DNA from 2 places in the Paenibacillus sp. S02 genome. Region 1 is predicted to be linked to the other one. Evidence: riboswitches for the same ligand, from Rfam matches in the RefSeq annotation. Region 1 holds a riboswitch; the other holds the start of a gene.
The links. Region 1 has a riboswitch for glycine ahead of sdaAB (L-serine ammonia-lyase, iron-sulfur-dependent subunit beta). Riboswitches for the same ligand answer to the same signal wherever they lie in the genome.

Region 1 (7,685 bases):
ACGTCTCGATGTCAGTTCATCAGAGGTTTCTCTTTTGTTGAAGGATGCTGAGAAGGTTAAACTTTCAGCGACGTTCCCGGATGGATCGGTACAGGACGTGACAGAGTCCGCTGAGTGGAGCTCCAGCAATGCAGCTGTGGCGGATGTACTGAAAGGCACCATTACCGGCTATAGCGCGGGAAAGGCGACAATTACAGGTAAATATGGCACGATGTCCGCTACGATTTCGGTAGATGTCGATCAAACGAATAAGCTGAAAGCCAGCGAATCCAATATTTTTCTCCGTCTGGATGAATCTAAAAAAATACAAGTTTCTGCCGTTTATCCAGATGGGACGGTAACGGATATCACAGATAAAGCTACTTGGACATCAAGCGATGAAAAAATTGCGACTGTGAATAAGGGAACGATTATGGCCATTGGAGCGGGTTCGGCTACGGTGACCGCTAAGTATGGAGATAAGACCGTTTCGATCAAGACAGATGTCGAAACCTCCAGATATCTGGATTTGAGTGAGGACAAGCTGAGCCTGAATGCCAAGGAATCCAAAAAGCTCAAGCTGACCGCAACGTACGTAACAGGTACGGAAGAAGATATCACAAGTAAGGCAGAGTGGAAGTCCAGCAATGAAGATATCGCTTTTGTCAGCGCGGGAGAAGTCACAGGTTATAAAACAGGTGAGGCTACCATCACCGCTTCTTATGGCGGCAAAACAGCTACAGCTACGGTATCTGTAAATGTACCCGGTGATCTGTCTTTGTCCTCCAAAACGGCAACGATTGATATTGATGAGGACTATACTGCAACTTTGACAGCTACTTATGCGGATGGACGTAAAGAAGACGTGACACAGGATGCAGAGTGGACTTCAAGTGCGGAAGATATTGCTTCCGTGTCCAAAGGAACGATTACGGGTAAATCCGCTGGTAAAGCGGTTATTACAGCGACCTACAACGGCAAAAAACTGACAATAAACGTACAAGTGGGCCTTGTAGATCGTCTGGAAACAGACTCGCGTGTAATTGCGCTTGGTGCTCAGGAAACGAAGCAGCTGAAAGTAACAGGAGTTAAGAGTGGCGGTACAAAAACAGATGTAACCAAGGACGCCACTTGGACAACTAGCAATGTAAAAGTGGTTGAAGTTAGCGAAGGTTTGATCAAAGCGAATGGTAGCGGTAAGGCAACGGTGACTGCTTCATATGGCAAGCAAAACATTACGTTTACGGTAGAAGTGGACGTAGCGCAAAAGATTGAAGCGGATGCAATCGCGCTATCGCTCAAATCTGGAGATCAAAAAACCATCGCGATTGTGGTTAAATCCAGTGATGGTAAAGAAAAGGACGTTACGGCCCAAGCGGAATGGAAAACGTCTAATTACAAGGTAGCCACTGTTAAAAAGGGTCAGGTTACTGCGGTTAGCTACGGTAAAGCTAACATTCAGGCGAAGTTTGGCGGGAAGGTAATCAGCGTACCCGTGGATGTTGATACGCTTAAATACCTGCAAACAGACGAAGTTGCTTTGAATTTGAAGGCAGGACAGCTGGCTAAGGTTACGGCTACAGCCACGTATAAGGATGAGTCGGAGAAGGATGTTTCCAAACCGGCAGTCTGGTCCTCGTCCAGAATTGTTGTTGCGACCGTCAAAGACGGTAACATTAAGGCACAGGGCAAGGGCAAAGCTGTAATTACTGTGAAATATGCAGGTAAAATGACGAAGGTACAGGTAACCGTTCAGTAAAACAAAAGAGCAAGCATACGTCCAAGGACGATATGCTTGCTCTTTTATTTTAAGGAGGCTACCGCTTATAAATTATGACTTTTCCTTCTTGGTCGGTGTGTTGCGTGTAAGTGATTCGGTCAAACGCTTGCCAGTCGGCGTCTGGGCCAAGCCGCCTTTGGCGGTCTCGCGGTGCTTCGACGGCATCGCACTGCCGACTTCAAGCATCACGTCGATGACTTCGTCAGACGGAATAGCGCTGCGCACACCCGCCAAAGCCATGTCCGCTGCGGCAAGTGCAGTCACGGCTCCCAGCCCGTTGCGCACGATGCACGGAATCTCCACGAGTCCGGCGACGGGGTCGCAAATCAGGCCGAGCGTGTTCTTAAGAGCGAGACCCACGGCGTGAACAGCCTGTTCAGGCGTACCACCGCGCAGCTCGACCATAGCGCCAGCCGCCATCCCGATAGCTGAGCCAATCTCAGCCTGACAGCCTCCCTCCGCGCCAGAAATGAAGGAGTTGTTGGCGATCACGTAGCCAATGGCTCCAGCGGCGAACAGGCCGTTCACCATATGCTCATCATCCCAGCCGAACCGCTCCTGCGCACTGATGAACACACCAGGGATAACCCCGCATGAGCCTGCGGTAGGCGTGGCGACAATGCGACCCATGGATGCGTTAACCTCCGACACGGAGAGGGCATAAGCCATGGCGAGCGCGGAGGCATCACCGGAGCAGGTTTCCCCTGACCGCAGATACTCGGCTAGGCGCTTGCCGTCACCGCCCGTCAATCCACTGCGGGATACGGTGTCTTGTGTCTGACCGCGATGAACGGCTTCCTTCATGACTTCATAATAATCAGACATTTGGCGAAAGATTTCTTCCTCCGTTGTATTCGTCTCTTGTACCTGCTCTTGAATCATCAAGCGGCCAATTGTGGTGGATTCTTCAGCGCATAAAGCGCTGATTTCATGCAGATGGCTAAACCGCATCGGATTCAGCTCCTTTTTTCAAATTAATCATCTTAATTTCATACATATGAGGTAAAGAACGCAGTTCCGCAATCAGTTCAGCTGGAGCAGAACTGTCCGTTTCAATGGCGGTGAGTGCTTCACCATCCCGGCCTTTGCGATCTACGTGCATATAGGCAATGTTAATGTGGGCCGCGCCCAGCGCTGAAGTTATCGCGCCCAATGTACCGGGCTTATCCGAGTGGAGAAGCACCAGCGTAGGCAGCTCCCCGGTCAGATTGACCCGGAATTCGTTAAGCTGCTGGACATGGATGCTGCCGCCGCCGATGGAGGAGCCCAACAGTGTGCGCTGATCCTCGCCCTTCCACAGCTCGAAACGGACAGTGTTCGGATGAGGCGCGGGGAGTCCGCTGACGGCGAATTCCACGGCCATCCCGGCTTGCTCTGCCCATTGCTCGGCATCCGGAATCCGGTGATCGTCCGTATCGTAATTAAGCAGCCCTGCGATGAGCGCCAGGTCTGTACCGTGTCCTTTATACGTATCGGCAAAGGAGCCGTACAGTGTCATGCGGGCACGGTCAGGCTGCGTCCCGAGCCAGTGCCGGGCAACGCGTGCGAGCCGTACCGCGCCTGCGGTGTGTGAACTGGAAGGTCCGGTCATGGCCGGACCGATAATAGAAAATACATCTTTGAAACGCATGGTGTGGCCCCCTGTATGTTCTAATACCATACTTTATGGTATTTCCGCGTCTTTGCGCGGTTATGACGGTTCCTAATGCTGACGCACAATGTGAGCACAAAAAAGGACAGGATAAGGAAGTTTCCCTTATCTCTGTCCTCGTTACCTGAGAGTTTCGTGCGGTGTTCTTACCGCCTTACCCCTTGGGTGGCTTGCGCTCTCTCCAGAGTTGCGTCAGATGACGATACATGGACCTGAGAGATTATCCGCCAGCCGGGTGCTGGCGTCTTGCTCCTTCGGTGCCGCCAGAGTGTAGGCTCCCTGGACAGACTCTCCCGTCATCTTCATTCGCGTATAACGTTCTACATGTCTTTCTTAGCGTAATGTATGCCGTGCTCGGTGTCAATCACAGGTTTAATTTTTACATAAGCAGGTGCGTTTCCAATAAAAAAGATTAAAATTTACATAATTATGGATGAAACCAGGAAGGAATTAGAAGATTGGCGGCTAATCTGATAAAGGACAAGTATATTTATGGAAATCATAGGAGGGATATTGACGTATGGTAAAAGGCTTGCGATTCACAGCTTCACGCTTAAAAGGGATGTTGCATCTAGCAGCGATCGTATCACTGCTGATTGGGATCCTCGTTCCATTCGGTCAGGTCAAGGCGGACGGAGCCTTGACAGTAGCTGAAGCACTTCAGCGCCAAAGCAGTGGAGGTACGGTGACGGTGGAAGGTTACATCGTCGGACATGCTACCGGATCGAAAACGGCTAACTTTTCTTCTCCGTTCGCGAATGATTTTAACGTACTGATTGCCGATCAGGCAAATGAACGTAATACGTCTAATCTGTTGGATGTACAGCTGACTTCAGCGTACAGAGGGCAATATGGGCTATCAGGCCATCCTGAGCTGATCGGCAGCAAAATTCGTGTGACGGGTACACTCGGCGCCTACAATAATTTTGGTGGAGTGAAAAGCCCAAGCGCTGTTGAACTTGTGAACGGAAGCGAGCCGGGTGAACCAGGTGAACCTGGCAACCCGGGTCAACCTGGTACTACATTGCCGGATGGAAAAGGCAAAAAGGTGCTGTTCGATAATACGCACGCACAGACCGCTGGTGCAGCAGATTGGGTCATTGAAGGCGCCTTCTCCGACTTTGCCAATGGACTGCGTAATGTAGGCTTTACGGTAGACCAATTGAACCGTCCCATTCCTTTTACTTATGGAGAGCAGGCCATAACATATGACAAGCTGCGCCAATATGATGTGTTCATTATTGGTGAAGCGAATGTTGCCTTTAAGGCATCTGAGCAGGCTGCCCTGCTGCAATACGTGAATAACGGGGGGAGCGTCTTCTTCATCTCCGATCATTATAATGCGGACCGTAACAAAAACCGTTGGGATTCCTCCGAGGTTATGAATGGCTACCGTCGTGGAGCCTATACTAATCCGGCCAAAGGCATGACTGCAGAAGAAGCTGCATCACCGGCGATGCAAGGATTAACAAGCTCCGATTGGCTGGCGACCAACTTTGGCGTTCGTTTCCGTTACAATGCGCTTGGCGATGTGAATGCTACCGACATTGTAGCCGCAGATCAATCTTTCGGCATTACTAAGGGTGTGCGCTCGATTGCAATGCATGCAGGATCTACGCTGGCTATTATTGATCCTACCAAGGCTAAAGGCATTGCTTATATCCCTTCAGGCACGAAAAAATGGGGGAATGCGGTAGACCAGGGAGTTTATAACGGCGGGGGCCGTGCGGAAGGACCTTATGCTGCTATCTCCAAGGTAGGTCAAGGCAAGGCAGCGTTCATCGGTGATTCTTCCCCTGTAGAAGATGCTACACCGAAATATGTGCGTGAGGAAAACGGACAGTCGAAGAAGACATATGATGGTTTCAAGGAAGTGGATGATTCCACCTTCCTGGTACAAACGGTCCAATGGCTTGCATGGAAGCAGGACTACACGAAATTGTCTGATGTGGCAGGCTTGACTCTGGATCAACCCACGAAGCTTCTGCCATTCGAGGAGCCTGCGGCTTCCACAGAACCGCAGCCTGAGCCTTGGTCTGCTCCGGCAGCAGGCTACAAATGGTACGATCCTAGAACGTTCAAGTCTGGCTCCTATGGAGCGGCTTCTTAATTATCGCCAGAAGCTCAATGTGAGCTGGTATTAGTTAGTCGTTTGGTCCCTGCAGAGGGATCAGGCGACTTTTTTTTGTAATGAAAATTAACCTGTGGTTGGTTATTTCATTACATTTTGTGCCAGAAAGGCCGCGCTACTGCTGGATCATTGATTTTTTAAATGATGTTGATAGCATAATCTTAATTGATATATCCATATACTGGTGATAGGATGTATTCAAATTATTCCGACAAAAACGGTATGTAATGTTCATGAGAGGTTTTAAACATCAAACATGGTGAGAATAAGCGGGACAAGACCATGGAGAATGGAGGAAGCGCGCATTGAATACCGAACCCGTGTTGGAAATTAAAGGATTATCCGTATCTTTTCGCATCAAGGATCAATATCACCCCGCAGTCGACCATCTAGATCTGACGGTCAACCCCAATGAAGTGCTGGCTGTAGTCGGAGAATCCGGCTGTGGCAAAAGCGCGCTGGCGCTTTCGATCGCACAACTGCATGACATGGAACGCACACGTGTAGAGGGAGAGGTCCTTTTTAAAGGTACGGACCTTAACCGCCTTTCTTCAGGGCAAATGAATAAAATCCGCGGAGCGGGCATTGGCATGATCTTTCAGGACCCGCTGACAGCACTCAACCCATTGATGAGCATTGGCAAGCAGATTGAGGAAAATCTTGATTATCATACGTCACTATCTACGAAGCAAAAAAGGGAACGTGTGCTGGAGCTGCTGGAAAGCGTAGATATACCGAATCCTGTGCGTGTGTACGATCAGTATCCGCATGAACTGTCAGGAGGGATGCGTCAGCGTGTGATGATCGCGATTGCCATAGCTTGTCGACCTTCTCTTATTATCGCAGATGAACCAACTACTGCGCTCGATGTAACGATCCAATCGCAAATTCTCGACTTGCTCAAACAGCTTCAACAGGAGACCGGAAGTGGAATTATCCTGATTACGCACGATCTTGGTGTTGTGGCAGAAGTAGCTGACCGCGTGGTGGTCATGTATGCCGGAGAAATCGTGGAGAGCGCTGATGTTTTTGAATTATTCAGGCATCCACAGCATCCGTATACGCGTTCTTTGCTTGCTTCCATGCCGGGATCGCATACCAAGGGGGAATCACTGCATGTCATCGGCGGCATTGTTCCCTCATTACAAGATATCCCCCGCAATAGCTGCCGCTTTGCTCCGCGTATTCCCTGGATTCAGCAGAGAGTGCATGAAGACCATCCCCAACTAAATGAAATTTCCCCTGGACATTGGGTCCGTTGTACATGTTACCAGCATTTTCATTTTGAAGACGAGGCAAAGGGGGAAGCTGCTCATGGCACTACTGGAGTTAAATGATTTGAGGGTCCACTATCCGGTGCGCGGTGGTTTCTTCCAGCGTGTCGTCGATCAGGTGAAAGCAGTGGATGGCGTGTCGATCAGCATTGAGGCAGGCCAGACATACGGGCTGGTGGGAGAATCCGGCTGTGGAAAAACGACGACAGGCAGGACGATTATCGGTCTAAATAAGCTGACGAGCGGACGGATTCTTTTTAAGGGAAAGGACCTTGCGGCTCTGAGCCGTAACAACCGTCATCCGCTGCGTAGAGACATTCAGATGATTTTTCAGGACCCCTACTCTTCGCTCAACCCGCGCAAGCGCGTATTGGATGTCATTGCTGAACCGCTGCGAAATTTTGAAAGGCTGAGCAGTGAGGAAGAACGGAGGAAAGTACAGACGTTGCTGGAAAAGGTCGGCTTGAACGCCGATGCAGCCTACAAATATCCGCATGAATTTTCCGGGGGGCAACGGCAGCGGATTGGGATCGCGCGTGCGCTGACATTAAACCCCAAGCTGATCATTGCTGATGAGCCGGTGTCGGCGTTGGACGTTTCCGTGCAGGCACAGGTGCTTAATTTTATGAAGGATGTGCAACGGGAATTTAATTTGACGTATTTGTTCATCAGTCATGACTTGGGCATTATTCGCCATATGTGCGACCAAATCGGTATTATGTACCGGGGCCGTCTAGTGGAGCAGGGGAGCGAGCAAGACATTTATGAGCGTCCACAGCATCTGTATACCCAGCGCCTCATTGCAACCATTCCCAATATTGATCCTACAAAACGGCTGGAAAATGCCCAAAAAAGGCGAATGCTTTTATC
Region 2 (7,685 bases), 1.9 Mb from region 1:
GGGCAAATGGAGAGTCGCCCGTGCTCCTGGAGGAGACGGCAACCTGGGTGGTTCTTTCATTTCTATCCTCAAATCCAGCAAACATCCCAAAGAAGCCTTTGAAGTCCTGACCTGGCTGCAAAACCCGGAACACCAGCTGGAAGCCTACCACAAAATCGGACTGTTCCCGTCCACTCCCGGCGTCTATAACGATCCTATCATGGGGACACCCGAGCCTTTCTTTGGTGGTCAGGCCACCGGACTCATCTTTGCCACCTCCGCACGTAATGTGAAAAGCAGCTATTTCGGCGAGCGCTATCCTGTCATCCACGGCATTGTGACCCGTCGCCTTGCTAATGTCGCCAAGCAGGATGCCAATTCCGATGCATTATGGACGGAAACCATGGATCGAATCGAACGGGAATTACAGCGATAAAAACAAAATTCAAAAAAGGCGTGTGGACATTATGCTGAGAGAAATCTGGAAGCACCGTGCCGTTTATGCTGCGATCTCGCCGTTTTATCTGCTGTTTGGCATCTTTGGACTGTTTCCGATTGGTTTTTCATTATATCTAGCGTTTCACAAATGGGACGGGATCGGAGACATGACCTACAACGGCTGGGGCAACTTTCGCTACCTTGTAACAGATCATGAATTTTGGCAGGCTGTAGGCAACACCTTTGTGATCTGGGTGTATGCAACGATTCCGATGCTATTCTTCGCACTGATTATTGCCTTTCTGCTTTATGCCCCTTTTGTGAAAATGCGCACCTTATGGCGAGTCGGATTCTTCCTGCCAAATGTGACGTCTATTGTGGCTGTTGCCATCATATTTAGTGCCTTATTTGCCAACAATTTTGGATTTCTCAACTACCTTCTGCAACTCTTGGGGCTACCCATGGTTCAATGGCTGAATGTGCCATGGGGTATCCAAATTGCCATTTCTTCTATGGTCGTATGGAGATGGATGGGCTATAACGCAATCATCTATCTGGCTGGACTCCAGAGTATTCCGCATGTGCTGTATGAGGCCGCCAAAATAGACGGGGCAACCGGAGCGCAAGCTTTTTTCCGCATCACTATCCCTATGCTACGCCCAGTCATTCTGTTTACGGTCATTACGTCCACCATCGGCGGTATGCAGCTCTTCACCGAGCCACAGGTCCTGGTCGGTAATGACGGCGGTTCCGGGGCAAGTGGTATGACCATCGTTTTATACCTGTACCGCGAGTCGTTCATTAACAACTATTTTGGATATGGTGCAGCCGTCGGATGGGGCATGTTCCTCATCATTGCTCTATTCTCCATCATAAACTGGAAACTCGTTCAAGGTAAAAAATAACGATGGGAAGGAGCTTCACAACATGATGCAGACACGCGCAAAATCCTTTGTTTTATATGCCGGATTGTTGGTGGGAATCATCCTGTCGATGTTTCCATTTTACTGGCTGATCGTCATGGCAACCCGTACAACCTCAGACATCTATCGTTTTCCACCGCAATTGTGGTTTGGCAGCCACTTCTTGGATAACATAACGAGAGTATTGCAACAGATTAATTTTGCTGGAGCCTTTTTTAATACCCTTTTTGTAGCCGGTTCGGTTACCCTATTGGTTCTGTTTTTCGATTCACTAGCAGGTTTTGCATTCGCCAAGTTTGATTTTCCGGGCAAAAAAGTGCTATTTATCGTTCTGCTAGCTACGATGATGGTCCCTTCACAACTTTCGCTTGTCCCCTCCTTTGTCATGATGGCCTCCTTTGGATGGGTAGGTACGTTCAAAGCGCTTATCATCCCGGGGATGGTAAATGCCTTCGGCATTTTCTGGATTCGTCAATATGCGGAAGAATCCATTCCAAAGGAACTGCTGGATGCGGGCCGGATGGACGGATGCAGCTTTTTTCGACTGTACTTGAATGTAGCACTGCCTATTCTACGTCCTGCGTTCGCTTTTCTCGGCGCATTTACCTTTATAGGAGCCTGGAATGATTATTTATGGCCACTAATTGTCTTAACGGATGAGCGTAAATTCACACTCCAGATTGCACTGTCACAATTGAACGGGATTTACAATACGGATTATGCGATGGTCATTGCGGGCACCCTGCTGGCTGTACTGCCACTTATTATTTTATTTCTTTTCATTAGCCGCCAGTTTATTTCCGATCTTGCCGCCGGAGCGGTCAAAGATTAGATTTACTTGAATTCCCTTATTCATTTCATGTATAATGGTTAATCGTCATTTCAAATAGCTTACATGATGAAGTTAGGTATCCAACAGGAAATCAGGTTAAGCGATTTACGATTTGAACATGAACTATGAACTGAGGGGAACTTACCAGATGAACAAATTCACATATTATAACCCCACCAAATTAATTTTTGGAGACAATCAAATTGAAGAACTGCAGCAGGAGCTGCTGAATTACGGCAAAAACATTTTGCTGGTATACGGAGGTGGAAGTGTCAAACGAAATGGTCTGTATGACCAGGTATTAAACGCGTTAGAGCCGCTACATCTGAACATTCATGAATTGTCCGGCGTAGAACCGAATCCGCGCTTGTCCACCGTTAAGAAGGGCATCGACATTTGCCGAAACGAAAAAATCGACTTCTTACTTGCAGTAGGCGGTGGAAGCGTTATTGATTGCACCAAAGCCATCGCAGCAGGGGCTGAATATGACGGCGATGTGTGGGATATTATCAACAAAAAGCACATGCCGACCCAGGCTCTGCCATTCGGTACCATCCTCACACTCGCCGCCACCGGTTCAGAAATGAATCCGGATTCTGTTATCACCAACTGGGAAACGAACGAAAAATACGTATGGGGCAGCGCGGTGACGCATCCGAAATTCTCGATTCTGGACCCAAAAAACACCTTCTCTGTGCCACGTGATCAGACGGTATATGGCATGGTGGATATGATGAGCCATGTGTTTGAGCAATATTTTCACAATGTTAAAAATACACCGTTGCAAGATCGTATGTGCTTTTCCGTGCTGCAAACCGTGATCGAAACTGCACCTAAGCTGCTGGAAGATTTGCACAACTACGTGCATCGTGAAACGATTTTATATGCCGGAACGATTGCCCTTAACGGAACACTGCAAATGGGCTACTTCGGGGACTGGGCTTCGCATACGATTGAACATGCATTATCCGCTGTATATGATATTCCTCATGCCGGCGGTCTGGCGATCCTGTTCCCCAACTGGATGAGACATACGGTGGATCAGGATGCTGCACGCATGAAGCGGCTGATGCTCAGCATATTTGATTTAGAGACCACTGGTAAAACGGATAAGGAAATTGCTTTGGAGGGGATTGATCGCCTGAGTGCATTCTGGACAAGTCTCGGTGCCCCTTCCACCCTGGCCGATTACAATATTAATGATGAGCAATTGGAAAAAGTCGCAAACATTGCAGCCCGTGAAATGGAATACGGAGGCTTCGGTAATTATAAAAAGCTGAATCAAGAAGATATTTCAGCTATTTTGCACGCATCGTTATAACATTTAAAAGGGAGTGTCCTCAAGCCTGTGATGGCTGAGAGCACTCCCTTTTGAAATTTATGAATTAACCGTTTGTCCTTTTTCTTCTACTTGAATAGCTGCCCCTACACTGGCACCTGCAAGAATGCCCTTTTTCTTATTAGAATTCAGAGAATCCATATAGGTTCGGGTTTCTGCGACTACAATTCCTGATAAGCCGAGCAGTGCAATCAGGTTCGGGAAAGCCATCATTGCGTTAAAGATATCTGCCAGCAGCCAAATCGCATCCAGTTTAATGAACGCGCCCCCGGCAACCAGTACGATGAACAGATAACGGTATGGCTTAATCCACTTGACCCCAAGCAAATATTCAACACAGCGTTCCCCGTAATAGTTCCAGCCGAGCATGGTGGTGAACGCGAACATAATCAGAATGATTGTGAGCAGTTCTGCCCCCAGCGGGAATGCGCTGGAAAATGCTTGCTGAGTCATCAGGCCCGCATCGGTAGGCCCGCTCCACACACCACTAACCAGTAGCGTCAACCCAGTCATCACACAAATAACCATCGTATCAATAAACACGCCTGTCATGGAAATTAGCCCTTGCTCCGCAGGCCATTTGGTTTTGGCAGCTGCAGCTGCAATCGGTGCGCTTCCCAATCCGGCCTCATTGGCAAAAATACCTCTGGCTACCCCACTTCGCATCGCTAGCATAATCGTAGCTCCGGCAAATCCGCCCGTTGCAGATGTAGTTGAAAATGCCGAATGGAGCACCAGCGCAATTGCGGCAGGAAGTTGGTCAGCAAACCGAATCAGTACGATGAGACAGATCAGTACGTACAAGCCTGTTTTAAAAGGAACGACCTTCGTCGATACCTTGGCAATGCTTTTGAGTCCTCCAATAGTAACAAGTCCTGTAAGGATAGCAATAATCAGTGCTGTTACAATGGGCGGAACGCCAAAACTGTTTTCAGTCGAAGATACAATCGCTTTGACCTGCGGAAACGTTCCAATCCCGAACAACGCTACCAGCATGCCTGAAAAAGCAAACAGCATCGCCAGCGGTTTAAAACGGCGTCCCAGACCTTTCTCAATATAATACATCGGGCCGCCGGAAAATTGCCCATTCCGATCCTTCACCCGGTATTTTACCGCAAGTACACCTTCCGCATATTTCGTCGCCATCCCAAAAAAGGCGGCAACGACCATCCAGAACAAGGCACCCGGCCCGCCCAGCTTAATGGCTGTCGCTACGCCGACAATACTTCCTGTGCCAACTGTAGCCGCCAACGCTGTACTCAAAGCCGCAAAACTACTTACATCCCCGCTGCCTTCATTCGGTGCCTTACCGATCAGCTTGATCGCCAGGGGCAGGCGGAATACCTGCAGCATCTTCAAACGTATGGTCAGCCACAACCCCGTTCCCATGACAAGAATGATGAGAGGCGCCCCCCATATCCAACTGCTAATCGCTTCTAACACATGTACCAAATTCATTTCAACCCGCTCCTCCAGCATATTAGAAAACAAAAAAGAGTCAAATCCGCTGATTCGACTCCTGGAGAGGTTAAAGGCACGAAAAAATACAACCATCTTGCGCAGGTTTCTGCCTCTAATAGCTTATAAAAAAGCCTAGGGCATTCCCTGTCACAGGTTATTCGCGTCTCTGTCCTTTTGCCTGAGAGTTTAAGCAGATGTTCTCTGCGGTGCACCTTCGGCGCCCAATTAAGGGTCTCTCCAGAGTTCTGTCCGTTTACGGTCCCCGCTTGTTGCTGTAATCAGCCTAAGCACCTGAGAGTTTTGCCCCTTCGGTCGGAACTTTCGTTCCATCTCCCGCAAACATCAACCAGACATATGAAATTTTTATTTATTATACAGAAAACTTTCAGCTTATTACAAGTGAAAAGTTTGTGAAACCCTCTGAAATATTATTATTATGTCTATCAAAAAAGCGGGTACAGCAGATTGCATCCTTAGGATGTCCTCTGCTATACCCGCCCGAGACGATATGGAATTACAATTCTTCACCATTGGTTGCAATCACATTTTTATACCAGTTAAATGAGTCCTTTTTGGAGCGTTTGAGCGTTCCGTTACCGTCATCATCCAGATCAACGTAAATAAATCCGTAGCGCTTGGACATTTCGGAAGTAGACATGCTCACAAGGTCGATAGGACCCCAGCTGGTGTAGCCAAGCAGATCAACACCGTCGGCAATCGCTTCCTTCATTTGAACAATATGCTGACGCAAGTAATCAATACGATATGTGTCATGCACAGATCCGTCTTCTTCTACCTTATCATAAGCACCTAGGCCATTTTCCACGATAAATAGCGGCTTTTGGTAGCGGTCATATAACGTGTTCAGCGTAACACGCAGACCGATCGGATCAATTTGCCATCCCCAGTCAGAGGACTGTAAATATGGATTTTTCACGCCACCAATCAGGTTTCCTGCTGCTTTCTCACCTTCTGGACCTGCAGAAACGGTCAAGGTCATGTAATAGCTGAATGAGATATAGTCGACCGTGTTATTTTTTAAAATTTCGGCATCCCCTGGTTCTGTGTGTATAACAACATTATTTTCTTCAAAATAACGATTCATGTAGTTGGAATATTCCCCACGGGCATGCACATCCGTAAAGAACAGGTTCATCTGATTTTCATGCTGGGCTTTCAGTATATCCTCTGGGTTACACGTATGTGGATAGCTTTCCAAACGAGCTAGCATACAGCCGATTTGAGAGCCCGGGATGATCTCATGTCCTCGTTTTGTCGCCAGTGCACTAGCTACAAATTGATGATGCAGTGCTTGGTATATCGCTTGTTGTTTGTTTTCTACGCGGTCAATAACCACCCCGCCACCGGTAAACGGACTCATGGTCATTACATTGATTTCATTAAAGGTCAGCCAGTATTTTACTTTATCCTTATAGCGTGTGAACACCGTTTCGGCATAATTTACGTAGTGCTGTATAACTTCACGACCCAGCCAGCCATTATACTTCTGAGTCAAACCCAGCGGTGTCTCATAATGTGACAATGTTACCAGCGGTTCAATACCATATTTGCGCAGCTCATCAAATACATTGTCGTAGAATTGCAGTCCCGCTTCATTCGGCTCGGCATCATAGCCATTCGGAAAAATCCGCGACCAGTTGATGGACATACGAAATACCTTAAAGCCCATTTCCGCGAACAATGCAATATCTTCTTTGTAGTGGTGGAAGAAGTCCACACCTTCACGCTTTGGAAAACGGGCATTGACTTTGCCTGCCAAAATGTCTTCGAGTCGCTCGGACGAAATCTCCATAGCATGATCGTTCTTGCGCTCTGCTTTGGGTACATAGGCAACCATGTCCGCACTGGACAATCCTTTTCCATCTACGTCAAAAGCGCCTTCCAATTGGTTAGCTGCGGTTGCACCACCCCACAAGAAGTTTTTCGGAAATCCTTTTAGCGTCTTCGTCATGGTATAAAAACCCTTTCCGTATTTAAGATTTTTACTTTGGTCAAGTAATCCCATCATGTGCTGCAAATGTGAATCAATACCTAACGGTAACCGTTCTCCTTTGAAAAGCATTGACAGATGCTTTAAAATAGACGTAATGCCTTCATAAGCATCCTAATCGTTGTAACGCGTTTCATGTCAAGTATTTTTTTCTTATGTGAGGAGAAGCACCATGTCGAATCTTGATCAAATTGCAAAACTGGCGGGCTTTTCCAAAGCTACGGTATCCAGAGTATTAAATCAGTCACCCCATGTCAGTCACGAAACAAGAACTAAGATTTTGAAAATCATGCAGGAATTAGATTATGTTCCTAATCGGAATGCCATTTCTCTATCCAAGGGTCAGACGCTTCAGATCGGTATCATTACTTCAACTATTAATGAAATTGTTCTCGCTTTTCTGGACAGCTTTGTAGAAGTAGCCGGCCAGTATGAATTCCAAACCATTATTTATACTTCGGGAGAAGACAAAAAGAAAGAACTTCAAGCCTTTGAGGATTTAAAAAGAAAAAGAGTCGATGCGCTGGTCATCATTTCCTGCGTGAATGACACTGATTTTTTGAGCACCTATTGCAAATATGGCCCGATCGTTTCGTGGCAACGAATGGAGCATACCGATATTCGCTCCGTCGCTATGGATCAGTATGAAGGATATATGTTAGCACTCAAACATTTGATACAAAAAGGCTATACTCGTATAGC

Region 2: another riboswitch for glycine. It lies ahead of KAI36_RS20630 (alanine/glycine:cation symporter family protein); the one in region 1 lies ahead of sdaAB (L-serine ammonia-lyase, iron-sulfur-dependent subunit beta).

Annotation. Positions count from the first base shown of each region.
Region 1 is NZ_CP073682.1:443,401-451,085, forward strand. It holds gene KAI36_RS01995 (Ig-like domain-containing protein) at 1-1,738, shown strand, start outside; gene sdaAA (L-serine ammonia-lyase, iron-sulfur-dependent, subunit alpha) at 1,811-2,710, opposite strand; gene sdaAB (L-serine ammonia-lyase, iron-sulfur-dependent subunit beta) at 2,700-3,389, opposite strand; glycine riboswitch at 3,601-3,716, opposite strand; gene KAI36_RS02010 (DUF6359 domain-containing protein) at 3,931-5,520, shown strand; gene KAI36_RS02015 (ABC transporter ATP-binding protein) at 5,847-6,878, shown strand; gene KAI36_RS02020 (ABC transporter ATP-binding protein) at 6,856-7,685, shown strand, end outside.
Region 2 is NZ_CP073682.1:4,653,491-4,661,175, forward strand. It holds gene KAI36_RS20610 (ABC transporter substrate-binding protein) at 1-415, shown strand, start outside; gene KAI36_RS20615 (carbohydrate ABC transporter permease) at 447-1,322, shown strand; gene KAI36_RS20620 (carbohydrate ABC transporter permease) at 1,345-2,172, shown strand; gene KAI36_RS20625 (iron-containing alcohol dehydrogenase) at 2,321-3,493, shown strand; gene KAI36_RS20630 (alanine/glycine:cation symporter family protein) at 3,551-4,969, opposite strand; glycine riboswitch at 5,129-5,223, opposite strand; glycine riboswitch at 5,242-5,318, opposite strand; gene KAI36_RS20635 (glycoside hydrolase family 1 protein) at 5,487-6,944, opposite strand; gene KAI36_RS20640 (LacI family DNA-binding transcriptional regulator) at 7,156-7,685, shown strand, end outside.